3 regions of the Actinomadura keratinilytica genome follow, and region 1 is predicted to be linked to each of the others. Evidence: riboswitches for the same ligand, from Rfam matches in the RefSeq annotation. Region 1 holds a riboswitch; each other region holds the start of a gene.
The links. A riboswitch is a leader RNA that binds a small molecule or an ion and turns the genes downstream of it on or off. The one in region 1 is predicted to bind cobalamin.

Region 1 (6,366 bases):
CCCGCCTCCGCGGCCAGGCTTTCGACGCTCCACGGCGCGGCCGGTTTCGTGTGCATCGCCCGCAGGGCCGCGGCGGTCACCGGGTCGTCCAGCGCGGTGGGCCATGCTCCGCCGGTGGCCTCGGCCATCCAGGCCCGGATCATGTAGATGAGGAGGAGGTCGAGCAGGTTCGGGAGGGCCACGCAGGAGCCGGGGCGCACCTCGTCCAGCTCACCGGCGAGCAGGTCGATCGCGGCACGGAGTTCGGGGTGGCTGCCGACCCGGTTCGGAATGTGGACGACCTCGGGCAACTCCGTCATCAGCGGGTGCATGCGGCTGCAGTCGAGCCGGTACTTGCCGCAGAGCATCTCCACTTCCTCGCGACCAGGTCGGCCTCGCGCCCCCGTCTCCGTAAGCCACTGCTCGAACGGCTCCGCCTTCCCCCCCGCGACCGACGCGTCGACGGGGGAATCGGCGATCACATGGCCGGCGCCGTGAGGCAGCAGCACCGCGTCGCCCACGCCGAGGGACATCCGGGCGCCGCCATCGGTCAGCAGCCAGCAGCCGCCTTTCACCACGACGTGGAAGCCCGCGCCGTCGTAGGGGGCCAGCCGCACGCACCAGCTTCCGCTCGTACGCACTCGGCGAAACCGGGGGTGCCCAAGACGCACGGCGGAGATGGCGTCACTCACCACGTCCATGCACCAAGATTATGCCCACGCATCATGTATGAGACGCCTTCTTATTCACTCGAGCCAAGTGCGCATTGAGCGGATCGTTCGGGGTTTTTAGGGTCGGGCGCATGACGAACGTGAATGTGAGCGTGCAGAGCATGTCGCTGGGGGACGTCGAGGTCATCCGGGTCGTCGAGTGGCACGTACCGTTCATGCCCACCTCCGCCATGTTCCCCGCCGTCGCCGCCGAGGTGTGGAAGGACAACGAGGACTGGCTGGCACCGGACCACTGGGAGCCGGACACCGACAGGGTGGTGGCCGCCCTGCAGAGTTGGGTGCTGCGCAGCAGTGGGCGGACCGTGCTGGTGGACACCGGAGCGGGTGCCGGGCGCGAGCGCCCCGGCATGGGGCCGTTCCACCGGGCCCAGAGCGATCTTCCCGGTCTGCTGGCGAAGGCCGGTGTCCGCCCGCAGGATGTGGACGTCGTCGTCAACACCCACCTCCACGTCGACCACGTCGGCTGGAACACCGTCGACGCCGACGGGCGGTGGGTACCGACGTTCCCCAACGCCCGGTACCTCATCCCGGCCGCCGACGACTTCCATTTCGGTCCGGACAACGCGTACGGCAACGGTGCGCGGGAGGTCGATCGCCTGATCTACGAGGACAGCATCGCGCCCATCCACCAGGCCGGGCAGGCCGTGCTGTGGGACGGCTTCCACCGCATCGACGAGCACCTCACCTTGGAGTCCGCGCCCGGCCACACTCCCGGCTCGTCGGTGCTGCGGCTCGTATCCGGGAGCGACCGGGCGGTCTTCGTCGGAGATCTGCTGCACAGCCCGGTGCAGATCCTCCACCCCTGCTGCAACAGCAACGCCTGCATGGATCCGGAACAGGCTGTGAACAGCCGTCGGCTGATCCTGGGGAGGGCGGCGGATGAACGGGAGCTGCTCGTCCCCGCGCACTTCGGCGGTGCGGGCGCCCTGGAAGTCCGCCGGAACAGCGCCGCTTTCGCCCTCGGCCCCTGGGCGGCGGCCGCACCGAAGGAGACGGCGCCACTCTCCGAGTGACCCTTCACCCTGGCGTCGTCGCTGCGGTTCCGCCAGGGCAGGACTGCGCCGATGACGGTGAGCCGTTGCCGGTGGAGCGCGTCCGGTGGATTTCGCAGCAGCGCGGTCGCCGGGCTGCTCCTGCCCGGTGGTGACGGGCCGAGCCTGGCGCCAGGGGTGGCGGCGTCGCGCCTCGCTGCCGGTCGGTGCAGCCTTCGACCACTGTAACGCGGTGTCTGCACCGGAGGCGGGCACGCGGCCGCCAAGTTGCACCGCACACAACCCAGGAGCGACGCCGGTGCGGCCGCCTCCGGCACTCGTGGCGCAGCCGCACCGACGTGGTTGCGGTCGGAAGACGGGCGGCCGCGCGGTGGCCGTGTGTCGCTACACTCGCTTGCGCGGATGGTTCATCCGGCCCCGGGCGGGGCCGGATGTCGTAAGAGGGAACCCGGTGAGAGTCCGGGACTGCCCCGCAGCGGTGAGCGGGAACGACCGCCGTCATCACGCACTGGGCCGTACGGCCTGGGAAGCGACGGCCAGTAGGACGCTCCTACACCGGTAGGAGCGACGCCCGCGAGTCCGAAGACCTGCCTCCGCCCGTGCGCCGACCGGCGTGCGGTGGTCTGCGGCCTCGCGGGAGGGCCTGCGGCCGGTACGCGCGTCGTACCCTGCGCTGCTCCCTTTCGCGCGGCCGCCTGTGGCTAGCGAGGGAAGCCGCCATGAACACCACCATCCTCGGATACCCCCGCATCGGGGCGCGCCGCGAGCTGAAGTTCGCCACCGAGGACTACTGGGCCGGGCGCATCGACGCCGCCGCGTTGGAGAAGGCGGGCGCCGACCTGCGCGCCGCCGTCTGGACCGAGCTGCGCGACGCGGGCCTGGACGCGATCCCGTCGAACACCTTCTCCTTCTACGACCAGCTGCTGGACACCAGCGTCCTGGTCGACGCCGTTCCGAACCGCTACCGCCACCTGACCGGCCTCGACCGGTACTTCGCCATGGCGCGGGGCGTCCAGGACGTCCCGCCGCTGGAGATGACCAAGTGGTTCGACACCAATTACCACTACATCGTCCCCGAACTCTCCCCGGGAACCAGGTTCCGGCTGGCGGACGGAGCGGCGGCCAAACCGCTGCTCGAGTACCGGGAGGCCAAGGCCCTCGGCATCGAGACGCGTCCGGTGCTGGTCGGGCCGCTCACCTATCTGCTGCTGGCCAAGCCCGCGGCGGACGCGCCCGCGGGGTTCCGCCCGCTCGAGCTGCTCGACGGGCTGGTCGAGGTGTACGCCGAGCTGCTGGAACGGCTGGCCGGGGCGGGCACCGCATGGGTGCAGCTGGACGAACCCGCGCTGGCGGCCGACCGGACCGAAGCGGAGATCGCCGCGCTCGCCCGCGCCTACGCGCGGCTCGGCGCGCTGCCCAGCAGGCCGCGCCTGCTGGTCGCCACCTACTTCGGCAGGGTCGGCGCGGAGGCGCTGCGCGTGCTGGCCGACAGCCGGGTCGAGGCCGTCGGGCTGGACTTCGTCACCGGACCGGACAACCTCGAGGTGCTCGCCTCGATCGGCGGCCTGCCGCGCAGGACCGTCGTGGCGGGCGTGGTCGACGGCCGCAACGTCTGGCGGGTCGACTCCCGCCGCGCGAAGGCCACGTGCGCCGCGCTGCTGGGGCTGGCCGGCCAGGTGGCGGTGAGCACCTCGTGCTCGCTGCTGCACGTGCCGATCGACCTGGACGCCGAGACCTCGCTCGACCCGGCCGTGCGGGAACGGCTGGCGTTCGCCCGCCAGAAGGTCGCCGAGGTCGTCGCGCTCGGCAAAGCGCTGCGCGAGGACGCCCCGGCCACCGCCGAGATCCCGGCGCCTCCCGCCGGGATCGACCACCGCGTCCGCGCCCGCCTGGACATGCTCGGCGACGCGCGCCGCGGCGACCGCGCCGCCCGGTTCGCCGCCCAGCGGGCCGCGTTGCGCCTGCCCGACCTGGCCACGACGACGATCGGCTCGTTCCCCCAGACTCCGCAGATCCGCAAGGTCCGCGCCGACCACCGGGCCGGTCGCATCTCCGCGGACGCCTACATCCAGGCGATGAAGGACGAGATCGCCCGCGTCATCAGGCTGCAGGAGGAGATCGGGCTCGACGTGCTCGTGCACGGTGAGCCCGAACGCAACGACATGGTCCAGTACTTCGCCGAGCAACTGGACGGATTCGCCACGACCGAGCACGGGTGGGTGCAGTCCTACGGTTCCCGCTGCGTGCGGCCGCCGATCCTGCACAGCGACGTCGCACGCCCCCGGCCGATGACCGTCGAGTGGACCACCTACGCCCAGGGCCTGACGAACAAGCCCGTCAAGGGCATGCTCACCGGCCCGGTCACCATGCTGGCCTGGTCGTTCGTCCGCGACGACCAGCCCCTGGCCGACACCGCCCGCCAGGTCGCCCTCGCCCTGCGCGACGAGATCGGCGACCTGGAGTCGGCGGGGATCCGCATCATCCAGGTCGACGAGCCCGCGCTGCGCGAACTGCTGCCGCTGCGCCGCGCCGAGCACGCGGCCTACCTGCAGTGGGCCGTCGGCGCGTTCCGGCTGGCCACCTCGGGAGTGGCCGACACCACCCAGATCCACACCCACATGTGCTACTCGGAGTTCGGCGAGATCATCGACGCGATCGGCGCCCTCGACGCCGACGTCACCAGCGTCGAGGCGGCCCGCTCGCGCATGGAGCTGGTCGCCGACCTGCGCGCCGCCGGATACCGGAACGGCATCGGCCCCGGCGTCTACGACATCCACTCCCCCCGGATCCCCTCGGTGCAGGAGATGGAGGACAACCTGCGGCGTGCGCTGCAGGCCGTCGAGCCCGGCAGGTTGTGGGCCAACCCCGACTGCGGGTTGAAGACCCGCGACTACCCCGAGGTCGAGGCGTCCTTGCGCAACCTGGTCGCCGCCGCGCGACGCGTCCGGGAGAGCCTCTCGGGCTGACCTTGAAGATCGGACGGTGCATGGCCCGGGGCCTGTCCGCGGGCCATGCACCGACACCGCGGCACGCCGCAGCCGACCGGCTCCCCCGTCCCGGCGACCTGGTCCACATCGACGTCAAACTCGGCCGCACCCCGGGACGGGGGCGTGCGCGGGCCGCGTTGACCGCATCGGCAGCGGCCACCTCTACCCGTACACCGCCCTGGACGACCACTCCCGCCCAGCAGACGAGTGATCAGCCCCTTTCCCTATCTTCGCCAGGTTGCGCGTTTCGCTTGCTTCGATCTTCTACCTCTCGCAACCATAGAATGACAACGGTTTTCATGTTCAATTTGGGAGGGTTCGTGAAGGTTGCGTTCGTGGGCAAGGGCGGGAGCGGCAAGACCACGCTGTCTTCGCTGTTCATCCGGCACCTGGCCGCCGAGGGGGTACCGGTCGTCGCGATCGACGCCGACATCAACCAGCATCTCGGCGTCGCGCTCGGCATGAGCGAGGAGGAAGCGGCCGGCGTGCCGGCGCTGGGGGCGCACCTCACGTAGATCAAGGACTACCCTTCGCGGAGACAATCCGCGGATCGCCTCCACGGCCGAGATGATCAAAACGACGCCCCCAGGACGTGGCTCCCGGCTCCTGCGCATTGGAGGCGACGCCCCCATCCGTGCGCTGTCACGGAGCGTCGGGGGCGTGACGTTCATGGCCACGGGGCAGTTCGACGAGGATGACCTCGGGGTGTCCTGCTATCACGGCAAGACCGGAGCGGTCGAGCTGTACCTCAACCACCTCGTCGACGGGCCCGGGGAGTACGTCGTCGTGGACATGACCGCAGGGGCGGACACGTTCGCCTGCGGTCTGTTCACGCGGTTCGACGTTATGTTCCTGGTGGTCGAGCCGACAAGGAAAGGCGTGTCCGTCTACCGGCAGTACACCGACTACGCCGGTGACTACGGGATCGACATCGCGGTCGTGGGCAACAAGATCCAGTCGACCGAGGATGTGGCGTTCCTGCGCGCGCACGTGGGCGATGACCTCCTCGCGTGCATCGGGCACCTGCCGGCCGTGCGCGCCATGGAGCAAAGCGCCCGTTCGAGCTGGCGGCGCTCGACGTGTCCGCGCGTGAGGTGCTGCGGCGGCTGCAAAGGGAGGCCGACGCGCGTCCGAAGGACTGGGCGAAGTTCACCCGGCAGGCGGTCGAGTTCCACCTCAAGACGGCTGAGAGTTGGGGGAACCGCAGCGTCGGTGTGGATCTGTCGCAGCAGATCGACCCTGACTTCGTGATGGGGCCGAGCGCGCTCGCGGCGCTCTGAGCGGGCGAAGAACGAGTGGCGGGTAGGCCGTTGACGGCCTACCCGCCACTGTCTGTGTGCGGTTGTTCGGTGCGGCTAGTTCGCCTGGGCGATCAGGTCGATGGCGTTGTCGTCGTAGTGCACGCACGCGCCTGCCTGTGTGTACAGGGTGACGAGGATGCGCCAGTGCAGCCAGCACATGCCGTAGGTGCGGTTGATCGATCTGTCGTTGATGTGAACCGAGATCATCGCCGTGAACGGGCACGTTCGGCGTTCGCAACGCCTGCCTGTGGTGCTGGTGGCGACGTGTACTCGGTCGCGAGCGGTCATTGCCGCAGGCGGAGTCGCGCGGCGTCGGTGTAGCGCATCACGTGGCCGCGTGCGATCAGCAGGTCCCGGAGTGGCGGCCAGTGACTGC
Region 2 (6,366 bases), on a different contig from region 1:
GCTCCCGACGCTGGCGAGCACCGCCAGCGACAGCACCGCGCAGACCACGAACGCCCACATGTAGTTCCGGCCGGGCAGCGCACCCACCAGCAGCGGCCCGAGGACCGCGCCGACGCCGAAGTTGCCGTGCAGCAGGTTGAGCACGCCCGTGCTGTCGGCCCCGTAGAACTCGATGAACAGCTCGTTGACGCCGACATCGATCCAGCCGAAACCGATCCCCGCCACGAAGGCCGCCGCCAGCGCAAGAGGCCAGACCGGGGCCGCGGCGAACCCCAGGCACCCGACGGCGATCGTGGTGAGCGCCGAGACGAGGAACAGCCGGTTGCCGACACGGCGCAGCCGCGGTGTGCACAGCACGCCCAGCAGAGCACCGACGAAGTGCACCGACAGCGCGAGCCCGACCTCCCCGGAGGACAGGCCGAAACGCTCGCGCATCGCGGGGACCGCCGGCCCGTACATCGCCTGGAGCGCGCCGATCACCACGAACGAAACGCACATGCCCCCCATGGCCACGCGGTTGAAGCTCGTGGCCGCGTGCTCCCTGACGCGCGCGGGGCCCGCCGCCCTCATCGGACCTGCCCGGACGGGCGGGCCGGCATCCCGGAGGGCAGCGCGAACGCCAGGTCCGCCCAGAGGCGGGCCGCGTCGGTGAACAGCAGCGCCGTCATGCCGACGGACGCGGCGGCGTCCACGTTCTCCTGCCGGTCGTCGATGAACAGCACGTCCTCGGGCCGGGTGTCGAGGATCTCGCACGCCCGGCGGTAGATCTGCGCGCCGGGCTTGGCCAGGTGCAGGTCGGAGCTGAACAGCCGGTGCCGGAAGAGCCTCGCCCAGCTCTGCCCGTCGATGAGCCGGGCCATCTCCACGACCGCGTTGGACAGCAGGGCCAGCCGCATGCCCCGCGCGTTGAGGGCCTCGACGATCTCGAGGGTGGCGTCGTTGATCTCGAACCACGCACCGAGGTCCAGGGCGACCAGCCGGTCGACGTCCTCCTCCCGGAACGGCCGCCCCAGCTGCCGGTACACGTCGCGCCAGTATCCGGCGGCGTCCACCGCGCCCAGGTCGTAGGCGGCGCGGTTCTTCCAGTAGGCGGGCCAGAACACGCCGGGTTCGACGCCTGCGGCCTCGGCCAGCCGGACCCCGGCCTGGTCGGGCGGGGCGTGGCTGATCACACCCGCGTAGTCGAAGACGATCCAGTCCACGTCGCCCCTCCACGGTCCCTCGCGAGCAGAACCTTGACTTTCAAACATCTATCACGTGAGATGCAACATGTGGAAGGTTCGAATCGGCACCGAGAGATCATCGAAAGGTTGCGAACGGCCGAGCGGGTCACCGTCGCCGAGCTGGCCGCGCAGACCGGCTGCTCGGAGATGACCATCCGCCGCGACCTCGACCAGCTCGCCGAACAGGGCGTGCTGCGCCGGGTCCGGGGCGGCGCGGTGAGCCTGCTGCTGCGCGGCGAGGCCCCGCCGTTCGCGGTCCGCGAACACGAGGCCGCCGACAGCAAGCGGCGCATCGCCGCCAAGGTCGACGAGCTGATCGCCGACGGGGAGTCGGTGATCCTCGACAGCGGCACCACGGTCCTGCAGGTCGCCCGCGCTCTGGCGCGCCGGCGGATCACCGCGATCCCGCTCGACCTGCACTCGGTGAACGCGCTGAGCGCCGCGCCCGATGTGCGGCTGCTGGTCCCCGGCGGCCAGATGCTGCCGGGCACGCTCTCGCTGGTCGGACACTTCACCGAGACCTCGCTGCGCGCGCTGCGCGTCGACACCGCCGTACTCGCGGTGTGCGGGCTGTCGGCCCGGCACGGGCTGACGGCCCACGACCTGGCAGAGGTCCCGATCAAACAGGCGGCGCTCGCCGCCGCACAGCGCAAGATCGCCGTGTGCGACGGTTCCAAGTTCACCCGGACCGGGCTCGGACATGTCTGCCCGGTCACCGATCTGGACGCGATCGTCACCGACTCCAGCGCGCCGCCCGGCGAACTGGAGAAGATCGAGGCCGCGGGGGTCGCGGTCATCCTGGTGTGATCTCCGGCCTGCGCCCGACGTTTCGAACGCGAGAGGAAGTGACGGCAGCCATGCCCGCGCCCGGCCCCGTGACCTCGGTCATCTTCGACATCGGCGGCGTGATCATCGACTGGGATCCGCTGCACCTGTACCGCAAGCTGATTCCCGACGACGCGGAACGGGAGCGCTTCCTCACCGAGGTCTGCTCCGACTCGTGGAACGCCGAGCAGGACCGCGGCCGTTCGTTCGCCGAGGCCGTCGAGGTGGCCGCCGCCCGCCACCCGGACCAGCGCGAGCTGATCGAGGCGTACTGGCGGCGGTGGCCGGAGATGCTGGGCGGACCCATCCCGGGCGTGCCTGAACTCGTCGCCGAGATCCACGGCGCGGGCACGCCGATGTTCGCCATCACCAACTGGTCGGCCGAGACCTACCCGATCGCCGTGCGCGAGTACCCGGTGCTGGAGCTGTTCCGGGACGTCGTGGTGTCCGGGGAGGTGAAGGTGTGCAAGCCCGACCCGGAGATCTTCCGGCTCGCCCTGCAGCGGTTCGGTGTGGCGCCGCACGAGACACTGTTCGTCGACGACAACCCGGTCAACGTGGCGGCGGCCGAGGCCCTCGGCATGGGAGCCCTCCTCTTCACCGACGCCACATCACTCCGCGACCGACTGAAGCCGCTCGGACTCCTGTAATCGGAAGGCAAACCAAGCCCCGCCGACTGCTCGCGATCCGCACGTCGGCATTCCCCGCCTCCAGAGGTCATTGCCGGGGCGGGATGGACGGCAACCGTCCCAGGGAATCTGTGCGCAATAACTAACGTACCCACACAAACACCTGGATCCGGTCCCCGAAGCGAGGGGCCGGCCAGCCCGTCCCCGCGCAGGCCGCGCATCGAGCAGGTCGCCGCGCACGCCGTTCGTCACCTGGCGTTCCTGCGGTGCACCGACACCGTCGCCCGTCAGGTGATCGATTCGGTCCCCGGGCTGCCCGGTGTTCTGGGCTCATGGTCGCCGGCCCCGGCCGGGCAACTGCCCGATGCCGGCGGGGGCGATCAGGTGGTCTTCGCGTCCCGCTGAGAACGCCCGCCCTCGCCGCCGTCCGGTGGGCGATGGAGTAGGCCGGGTGCGGCCGACGTCGCTGCTTCGGCGTCAAGCGTGGCAGCGGGCGTTGGTCCATCCGGAAGGTGATCTGCCGTCGGGCGCAGTGATCGCGCAGGAGTTCGGACGTGGCGAGCGATGGGGCCGTCCGGCCGAACAGGCCGGGCTCGCCGGGCACCTCGATGCACTTGATCAGCGTGCTGGTGGCACGCCGGGACCGGTGGTCGATCATTGGTGGGACCGGGTCGGCGTTGTCGCCGACATCATGCCGCTCAGCTCATCGCGTGAGCAGACGCCGTCGGCCACCCTGGCGGCACAGACGAGGCGTGGCCCGCCGCTCGTCTGCGTGACGCCTGCTCTTCGTGCAGGACGGTCGAAGCGGGACCTTGGTGCAAGTAGGTGGCAGGTGTCGCATGTGCCATCATTGTGCGCTGTAGGCGACGGCGGAACGAGGAAGCCGGTGCGAATCCGGCGCGGTCCCGCCACTGTGATCGGCGAGCGGATCCCGAACGACGCCACTGCCCGCTCCGGCGGGTGGGAAGGCCGGGACGAGCGTTGACCCGAGAGCCAGGAGACTCACGTCGTCGCTTCCTCGAAGGAACCCGGGGCGGATCTCCCCGGAGAGAGGACGGTGGACCGGGCATGCCCGAATTCCCTGCCCGCGCGCGGCGGTTCCGCGGCCGCGCGGCGGCCCCTCCCTGCGATCCGCCCCTTCCGCGCCGCGGACGCCGTCGCGGAACGGCGGTCGCGGCCCGTCGCAGGGAGAGACAGCGATGCTTCGTGCCTCGCATCGGTTCGGCGGTCTTGTCCTGGCCGCCCTGTTCGCGCTCACGGCATGCGGAGGCGGTGGCGGTTCGCCGTCCACGGCCGCGGATCGCGGCTGTGTCAAGGACTTCGACGCGTCCAAGGACTACTTCCCGGTCAAGCAGACCGTCCGGCACGCCGCCAACTTCACCCTGACCTACGCCAAGAACTACCAGGTCGTCACCGTCGAACAGCCCGCACCCGGGGCCAGGCCGGAGAAGTACGTGCTGGTGCGGTGCGGCACCCCGGCGCCCAAGGCGGAAGGCGATCTGGCCGGGGCGATCACGGTGGAGACACCGATCGACACGCTGTACTCGGCGTCCACCACGCACCTGCCGTTCGTCACCGAACTGGGCGTGCTGGACGTCCTGACCGGGGTGGCGCAGAGCGCGCCGATCAGCTCCCCGCAGGTGCTGGAGCGGGTGCGAAGCGGCGCGGTCGCCGAGTACGCGCGCGCCGGTCAGATCGACGTGGAGAAGGTGATCGGCGCGCGTCCGGACGTGCTGATGACCGGGGGCATCGAGGACAGGGACTACCCCGCCCTGCGCAAGGCCGGGGTGAAGGTGGTGGCCAACGCCGAGTGGCTGGAGTCCACCCCGCTCGGCCGCGCCGAGTGGATCAGGCTCATGGCCGCCCTGACCGGTACCGAGGCCAAGGCGAACGAGGTCTTCGGCAGGGTCGAGCAGGCTTACACGGCTCTGGCGGCCAAGGTCGAGGCCGCGCCCACGGTGACCGTCCTGCCCGGTCAGATGTTGCACGGCGAATGGGCGGTACCCAATGGCGGCAGCTATGTCGCCGGGCTCATCAAGGACGCGGGCGGCACCTACCCCTGGGCCTCCACCAAGGGAACCGGCAGCACGACGCTGGATCTGGAAGCGGTGCTGGCCAAGGGCAGGGACGCCAAGGTGTGGCTGGCCAACGTCACCGAGTGGAAGACCCTGGCCGACGTGCGCGAGGACGACCCCCGTTACGCCGAGTTCACCGCCTTCAAGACCGGGGCGGTGTGGTCGAGCAACAAGGCGCTCGGGCCCGGCGGAGGCAACGACTTCTATGAACGCGGGGTGGCCCGTCCGGACCTGATTCTGGCCGACCTGGTGGCCATCCTGCACCCCGATCTGGCCCCGGGCCACACTTTCACCTTCTACCGGCGGCTGGCCTCATGACGTCCCTGGCCGTGTCCGCGGTCCCGGCGATGGTCGCACGCCACCGCCGAGGACTGGTCCTTGCGGCTTCGGCGGTGGCGGCGGGGACGGCGCTGGTGCTGGCCGTGGCGATCGGCTCCACCACCATCCCCCTCACCCAGGCCGTGCCCGCCCTGCTGAAGACTCCGGGCGCCGACCCGGGCGCCGAGACCGTCATCTGGACGGTGCGGCTGCCGCGGGCGCTGACCGCGACCCTCGCCGGGGCCGCCCTGGCCGTGGCGGGCGTGCAGATGCAGACGCTGTTCCGCAACCCGCTGGCCGAGCCCTACATACTCGGGGTCAGCTCGGGCGCGAGCCTGGGAGTGGCGCTGGTGGTCGCCGGGACCGGCGGTGCGGCCGGCGCGTTCACCGCGGGCGTCGCCGGGCTCGGCCGGATCGGCGTGGTCGCGGCCGCGTCGGCGGGGGCGGCCGCGGTGCTGGTCATGGTGCTGCTGCTGTCGCGGCGGGTCCGGTCGGTGGTCACGCTCTTGGTCATCGGGGTGATGGTCGGCGCGGCCGCGACGTCGCTCATCTCCCTGCTGCTGGCCTGCACCGACCCGCGCCGCGCCCAGCAGTTCATCTCCTGGGGGCTGGGCGGCTTCACCGGGGTGTCCTGGGCGGACCTGGCGCTGTTCGCGCCGGTGTGCGGCGGTGCGCTGGCCGCCGCGCTCGCCGGGATCAAACCCCTCAACGCGCTGCTGCTGGGGGAGAACTACGCCCGCACCATGGGGGTGAAGGTGCGGCGCGTCCGCACGGGCACGCTGCTGTCGGCGTCGGTGCTGGCCGGTGCGGTCACCGCCTACTGCGGTCCCATCGCCTTCCTCGGCCTGGCCGTACCGCACCTCGCCCGGCTGCTGCTGGGCACCTCTGACCACCGGGTGCTCATGCCCGGGGCCTTGCTGCTGGGCGCGGCGGCGGCGCTGCTGTGCTGCGTGGCCACCCAGCTGCCCGGCGGCGGCGCCGTGCTGCCCCTCAACGCGGTGACCACGCTGGTCGGCACCCCCGTGGTGATCGCCGTCCTGCTGCGCAGCCGCGCGGCCCGGCTCGGCCCGGCGGTGTGAGAGGACGGGTGGGAGATGACACTGGAACTGCGTGCCCTGACCGCCGGTTATCCCGGCCGCCGTGGACGGCCGCCCCGCCGGGTCCTCACCGGCCTCGACGTCGCCGCGTCCCCCGGAGAGCTGACCGTGCTGGCCGGGCCGAACGGCACCGGCAAGTCCACCCTGCTGCGCACCCTGGCCGGGCTCCAGCCCGCGCTGGACGGCCGGGTCCTGCTCG
Region 3 (6,366 bases), on a different contig from region 1:
CCATGCTCGCTGATCCGGTTTTTCACGGCATGATGCCGGGCTTGCGACGCTCGTAGCGGTGGTTTGAGCCGTGCGCCGCCGTCGATGATCAGCGGGGGGCGGGGGATGAGGGGGCGGTCGGCTGGGAGCCGAAGGCGGTGAGGAAGCGGTCGCGGAAGTCGCTCATCCTCCAGACGGGGGACTGCGGGGCGGGTTTGAGGCCGTCCTGCCAGCCCCAGGCGGAGATCTGGTCCAGCACCTTCGGGTCGCGGGCGACGATGGTGATCGGGACGTCCCGGCTCGCGCCCTCGCCGGTGATCAGCGGGGCGGGCTGGTGGTCGCCGAGGAAGACCAGCACGAGGTCGTCGTCGCCGTAGGTCTCCGCGTAGGAGACCATGGTGTTCAGGCTGTACTCGATGGACTTGCGGTACTCGGCGCGGATGCGGTCGCTGGGCGGCCAGTCGGCGTCCAGGCCCGCACCGCCCTGGGCGTTGAAGACCGAGCCGTCGCCGACCTGCCGCCAGTCGACGAGGCGGGGGACGGCCGCCCAGGGGGCGTGGCTGGACACCAGCGCGGTCTCGGCCATGACCGGTGTGCCGCGGGCCTCGCGCTCCTTGCGCTGGAAGAACGACAGGACGTACTGGTCCGGCATGGTGGCGTACGCCCAGCGCGGCCCCCGGTACCCCAGGGTCCGGTTGTCGTAGACCTGGTCGTAGCCGAAGAACCGGCCCTCCGGCCAGGCCCGGATGATGGCGGGCATGAGGCCGACCGTCCGCCAGCCCGCCCGGTGGAAGGCCCGGTTGAGCGTCAGCCGGTCGCCGGCGACCAGGTTGCGGTACCGCTGCTGGTTGTCGATCCACAGGCCGGACAGCAGCGTGGCGTGGGCCAGCCAGCTTCCCCCGCCGACCGTGGAGGAGGTGAGCCAGGCGCTGCGGGCCCCGATCCCGGCCTTGCGCAGGCGTTCGCCGCCGGCGTCGAGCACCGCCCCCACCTGGGCGGAGAACTCCGGGTCCTCGACGGCGTCGCGTCCGTAGCTCTCGATGAACGCGACCAGCACGTCCTTGCCGCGCAGGCCGGTCAGCAGCCGGTCGCCCGGCGTGGCGCCGAAGGCGTCCACGGCGGCCTGCCGGGCGAACACCTCCTTGTCGTGCAGGCCCTTGCGCACCGCCAGCACGCGCTTGTAGGCGAGCCGGGTGGTGGAGGACGACGCCACCGGCACCCCGGGGACCAGGTGCACGCTGAACACGGTGCCCACCGTCCACACCGCCCACAGCACCGCGACGGCGCGGGCCGCCCCGCTGTCGTGCCGGGCCGCGACGCCCGCCAGCCGCACCGCCGCCAGCGCCACGACCACGATCACGACGACGGCCAGCCCCACCGCCCCGGCCGGCGCCGCGACGCCGCCGACCCCGCCGTACTCGCCGGTGAAGAACTCCAGGCCCGCGCCGACGAACGCCCAGTCCAGCACCGGGTCCCACGGCCGCACCAGCACCTGGTAGAAGCCCATGTCGACGATCTTCACGACGAGCAGCATGCCGAGGACGGCGCCGCCGGCCCCCGCCGCGATCCGCCGGGCCCGCCCGCGCAGGACCAGCACGACGACCACGCCGAGGACCCCCTCGATCGGCACGCGGGCGAACGCGCCCGGGGTGAGCCTGTCGAGCCGGTTCGGCGTGAGCAGGGCGAAGGCCACCAGCAGGAACGCCAGGACGGTCAGCGTCCGCGGCCAGACCCGGCGCCGGCGCAGCGCGGCGAGCGCTCTCCGCGGGCGGGACGGGGCGTCTTGCGTCGTCGGGTCGCCGTCCGGCGGCGCCGTTCCCCGAGGGGACGGCGTGAAGACAGACACGAGAAGGTCCTCCCATACGCAGCCAGCCCACCACTGTCGCGCACGCCGGCTCACGGGGGAGACCGGTCCGCGCTGCCCGCCCCTAGGTACGGCGGCTGCGGGGCGCCGGTTCAGCCACGGCTACGATGACGGCCGACGGCAGGGGAGGAACCCGGTGCGAATCCGGGGCTGTCCCGCAACTGTGACCGGGGAGTCCGCCTCCGCACACGGCCACGGCGCACGCGCTGGAAGGCCGGAGGCCGCGACGCCGATCCGGGAGCCAGGAGACTCCGCGCCGTCGCGACCTCGTCACCGAGCCGGGGCGCGGACCCCGGAGGAGGCCCTGCCGATGCGTGTCCTGCTGCTGTCCACCGCCGACACCGAGCTGCTCGCCGCCCGCGCGGCCGACGCCGGCTACGTGACGGCCAATCCGGTGCGGCTCGCCCCCGAGGAGGCCGAACGGCTCGCCGAGGACGCCGACGTCGTCGTCGTGCGGCTGCTGGGCGGACGCAAGACCTGGCCGGAGGGCGTCGAGCGGCTGCGGCGCCGCGGCGGCCCGCCCGCGGTGTTCCTCGGCGGCGAGGCCGACCCGGACGCCGAGCTGATGGGCCTGTCCACCGTCCCGGCCGGGGTGGCGGCCGAGGCGCTGGCCTACCTGCGCGAGGGCGGCGTCGCCAACCTGCGGGAACTGGCCCGGTTCCTGTCGGACACCGTGCTGCTGACGGGCGAGGGCTTCGCACCGCCCGCCGCGATGCCGTCGTACGGGGTGCACGGCTCGTACGCGCACGACCCGGACCGCCCCACGGTCGGCGTCGTCTTCTACCGCGCGCACGAACTGTCGGGAAACACCGCGTTCGTCGATGTGCTGTGCCGGAAGATCGAGGAGAAGGGCGGCAACGCGCTGCCGGTGTTCTGCGGGTCGCTGCGCGGCGCCGACCCGGGCCTGCTGGACCTGCTCGGCAAGGCCGACGCGCTGGTCGCGACCGTGCTGGCGGCGGGCGGGACGGTCGCCGCGCAGGCCGTCGCGGGCGGCGACGAGGACTCCTGGGACGCCGGCGCGCTGGCGGCCCTGGACGTGCCCGTCGTGCAGGGCCTGTGCCTGACCGCGCCCCGCGCCGCCTGGCAGGAGTCGGACGGGGCGCTGTCGCCGATGGACGCGGCCATGCAGGTCGCCATCCCCGAGTTCGACGGGCGCCTGGTCTCCGTGCCGTTCTCCTTCAAGGAGGAGGGCCCCGACGGCGTCCCCGTGTACGTGGCCGACGAGGAGCGGGCCGCCCGCGTCGCCGGGATCGCCGTGCGGCACGCGCGGCTGCGGCACGTGCCGAACGACCGCAAACGCGTCGCGATCGTGCTGTCGTCGTACCCCACCAAGCACTCGCGGATCGGCAACGCCGTCGGCCTGGACACGCCCACCTCGGCCGTGCGGCTGCTGCGCGCCATGGCCGCCGCCGGCTACCGGCTGGGCGGCGACGACACGCTGTGGCGCGACCCCGACAGCGGCGACCCGCTCATCCACGCGCTGATCGAGGCGGGCGGCCACGACGTGGAGTGGCTCACCGAAGAGCAGCTGCGCGCCGCTCCCGCGCGGGTGCCCCTCGCCGCCTACCGCCGCTGGTTCGAGGCGCTGCCCGAGCCGCTGCGCGAACGCGTCCGCGAGCACTGGGGCGAACCGCCCGGCGACCTGTACGTGGACGGCGACGACATCGTCCTGGCGTCGCTGCGGTTCGGCAACGCCGTGCTGATGATCCAGCCGCCGCGGGGCTTCGGCGAGAACCCCGTGGCGATCTACCACGACCCGGACCTGCCGCCGTCCCACCACTACCTGGCCGCCTACCGCTGGCTGGACGAGGAGTTCGGCGCCGACGCGATCGTGCACCTCGGCAAGCACGGCACGCTGGAATGGCTGCCCGGCAAGGGGCTCGGCCTGTCCGCCGAGTGCGCACCCGACGGCGTGCTGGGCGACCTGCCGCTGGTGTACCCGTTCATCGTCAACGACCCGGGCGAGGGCACGCAGGCCAAACGGCGCGGGCACGCCACCGTCGTCGACCACCTCGTGCCGCCCATGGCGCGCGCCGAGACCTACGGCGACCTGGCCAAGCTGGAGCAGCTGCTGGACGAGTACGCCACCGTCGCCGACCTGGACCCGGCCAAACTCCCCGCGGTGCGCGCCCAGATCTGGACGCTGGTGCAGGCCGCGCAGCTGCACCGCGACCTGGGCCGGGAGGAGATGCCCGGCGAGGCCGAGTTCGACGACTTCATCCTGCACATCGACGGCTACCTGTGCGAGGTCAAGGACGTGCAGATCCGCGACGGCCTGCACGTCCTGGGGCAGGAGCCGCTCGGCGCGGCCCGCGTCAACCTGGTGCTGGCCGTGCTGCGCGCCGCCCAGGTGTGGGGCGGCGTCGCCGGCGCCATGCCGGGCCTGCGCGCCGCGCTCGCCGCCGCGCACGGCCTGGACGAGAAGGCGCTGCTCGCCGAGCCCGGCGCGGTGGTGGACGCCGACATCGCCGGCACGCACGCGCGCACCGCCTCCGACGCCGTCGACGTCCTGGAGTCCCTCGCCCGCCGCCTGGTCGAGGGCATGGAGGAACGCGGCTGGGACGCAGCCCAGGCCCCCGCCGTGTGCCGCGCCGCCCTCGACCGCGAGATCGGACCCGTCATCGGGCTGCTGGAGTTCGCCGCGGCCGAGGTGGTGCCGCGGCTGTCGGCCACCCGGGACGAGATCGGCGCGGTGCTGCACGCCCTGTCCGGCGGGTACGTGCCCGCCGGGCCGTCCGGGTCGCCCACCCGCGGGCTGGTCAACGTGCTGCCGACCGGCCGCAACTTCTACTCCGTCGACCCCAAGGCGATCCCGTCCCGCAACTCCTGGGAGGTCGGCGCCGCGCTGGCCGACTCGCTGATCCGGCGGCACCTGGACGACACCGGCGACTACCCGGCGAGCGTGGGCCTGACCGTGTGGGGCACCAGCGCCATGCGCACCCAGGGCGACGACATCGCCGAGGTGCTGGCGCTCATCGGCTGCCGCCCGGTGTGGGACGAGGCGTCCCGCCGCGTCACCGGCTTCGAGATCGTCCCGCTGGCGGAGCTGGGCCGCCCCCGCATCGACGTCACGCTGCGCGTCTCCGGGTTCTTCCGCGACGCGTTCCCGCACGTCATCGCGCTGCTGGACGACGCCATCGGCGCCGTCGCGGAGCTGGACGAGCCCGCCGACCGCAACTTCGTGCGGCGGCACGCCCTGGCGGACCGGGCCGTGCACGGCGACTGGCGCCGCGCCACCACCCGCATCTTCGGCTCCAAGCCCGGCGCGTACGGCGCGGGCCTGCTGCCGCTCATCGACGCCCGCAACTGGCGCGACGACTCCGACCTGGCCGAGGTGTACGCGGTGTGGGGCGGCTACGCCTACGGCCGGGGGCTGGACGGCCGCGAGGCCCGCGCCGACATGGAGGCCGCGTTCCGCCGCATCGCCGTCGCCGCCAAGAACCAGGACACCCGCGAGCACGACATCGTCGACTCCGACGACTACTTCCAGTACCACGGCGGCATGGTCGCCATGGTGCGCTCCCTGACCGGCCGCGCGCCCGCCGCGTACGTGGGCGACTCGGCCCTGCCCGACCAGGTGCGCACCCGCACCCTGGCGGAGGAGACCCGCCGCGTCTTCCGCGCCCGCGTGGTCAACCCCCGCTGGATCGCCGCGATGCGGCGGCACGGCTACAAGGGCGCGTTCGAGCTCGCCGCGACCGTCGACTACCTGTTCGGCTACGACGCGACCGCCGGGGTGGTGGACGACTGGATGTACGAGACCCTGGCCGAGGAGTACGTCTTCGACGCCGAGACCCGCGCGTTCATGGAGCAGTCCAACCCGTGGGCGCTGCGCGGCATCACCGAACGCCTGCTGGAGGCCGCCGACCGCGGGCTGTGGGCCGCCCCCGCCCCCGGGACCCTGGACCGGCTCCGCCGCACGTACCTGGAGACGGAAGGCGACCTGGAGGCCGGGGAGGAGGACTAGACGGGGCGGGTCAGGCGTCCTCGGCCCGGCACAGGGTGAAGTCGTCGAAGGCCGCCGTGACCCGCTCGCTCGTCCCGGCGTCGTACAGCACGAGCCCGGTGGCGCCCTGCCGCAGCGGGTCGCGGGTGTCGGTGTAGTCGAAGACCCTGTCGCCGTTGACCCACAGTGCGATGCGCGGGGCGCCGCCGCGCAGGTCCAGCTCGGCCTGCATCCGGTTGTGGTCGTCCGGCTCGAAGTCGGCGACCCCGCCGGAGGCCAGCTCCGTCCTCGTGCCGCCGACGACCTTGCTCAGCCCGGCCGTGCCGTCCGGCCGCAGCACCACGTCGTACCGGTCGTCGCCGCCCTCGGCGGCCAGCAGGTGCACGCCCGCGCCCCAGGCGGTGCCGCTCGGGCCCGCCGCCAGCCTGACCTTGACGTCGACGATGGCGTGCTGCGGCGACGGCATCTGTGTGGACGCCGTGCATGTCTGCGCGTCCCCGGCGCGCGGGGCGATGCCCAGCACGTAGCCGTCGTCGCGGTAGCCGCCGCACTCGCCGGAGCCGTTCGGCCAGCCGCT

Region 2: another riboswitch for cobalamin. It lies ahead of ABD879_RS10955 (ABC transporter substrate-binding protein); the one in region 1 lies ahead of metE (5-methyltetrahydropteroyltriglutamate--homocysteine S-methyltransferase).
Region 3: another riboswitch for cobalamin. It lies ahead of cobN (cobaltochelatase subunit CobN); the one in region 1 lies ahead of metE (5-methyltetrahydropteroyltriglutamate--homocysteine S-methyltransferase).

Annotation. Positions count from the first base shown of each region.
Region 1 is NZ_BAABDO010000001.1:138,543-144,908, reverse strand. It holds gene ABD879_RS00600 (AraC family transcriptional regulator) at 1-680, opposite strand, end outside; gene ABD879_RS00595 (MBL fold metallo-hydrolase) at 782-1,723, shown strand; cobalamin riboswitch at 2,088-2,311, shown strand; gene metE (5-methyltetrahydropteroyltriglutamate--homocysteine S-methyltransferase) at 2,422-4,668, shown strand; partial or broken gene ABD879_RS00585 (ATP-binding protein) at 5,010-5,969, shown strand; gene ABD879_RS00580 (hypothetical protein) at 6,045-6,197, opposite strand; gene ABD879_RS00575 (hypothetical protein) at 6,275-6,366, opposite strand, start outside.
Region 2 is NZ_BAABDO010000024.1:13,148-19,513, forward strand. It holds gene ABD879_RS10935 (MFS transporter) at 1-498, opposite strand, end outside; gene ABD879_RS10940 (HAD family hydrolase) at 567-1,202, opposite strand; gene ABD879_RS10945 (DeoR/GlpR family DNA-binding transcription regulator) at 1,263-2,030, shown strand; gene ABD879_RS10950 (HAD family hydrolase) at 2,081-2,698, shown strand; cobalamin riboswitch at 3,500-3,700, shown strand; gene ABD879_RS10955 (ABC transporter substrate-binding protein) at 3,877-5,070, shown strand; gene ABD879_RS10960 (FecCD family ABC transporter permease) at 5,067-6,149, shown strand; gene ABD879_RS10965 (ATP-binding cassette domain-containing protein) at 6,165-6,366, shown strand, end outside.
Region 3 is NZ_BAABDO010000081.1:23,609-29,974, reverse strand. It holds gene ABD879_RS22655 (HNH endonuclease family protein) at 1-56, shown strand, start outside; gene ABD879_RS22650 (alkaline phosphatase family protein) at 89-1,825, opposite strand; cobalamin riboswitch at 1,971-2,094, shown strand; gene cobN (cobaltochelatase subunit CobN) at 2,154-5,810, shown strand; gene ABD879_RS22640 (serine/threonine-protein kinase) at 5,821-6,366, opposite strand, start outside.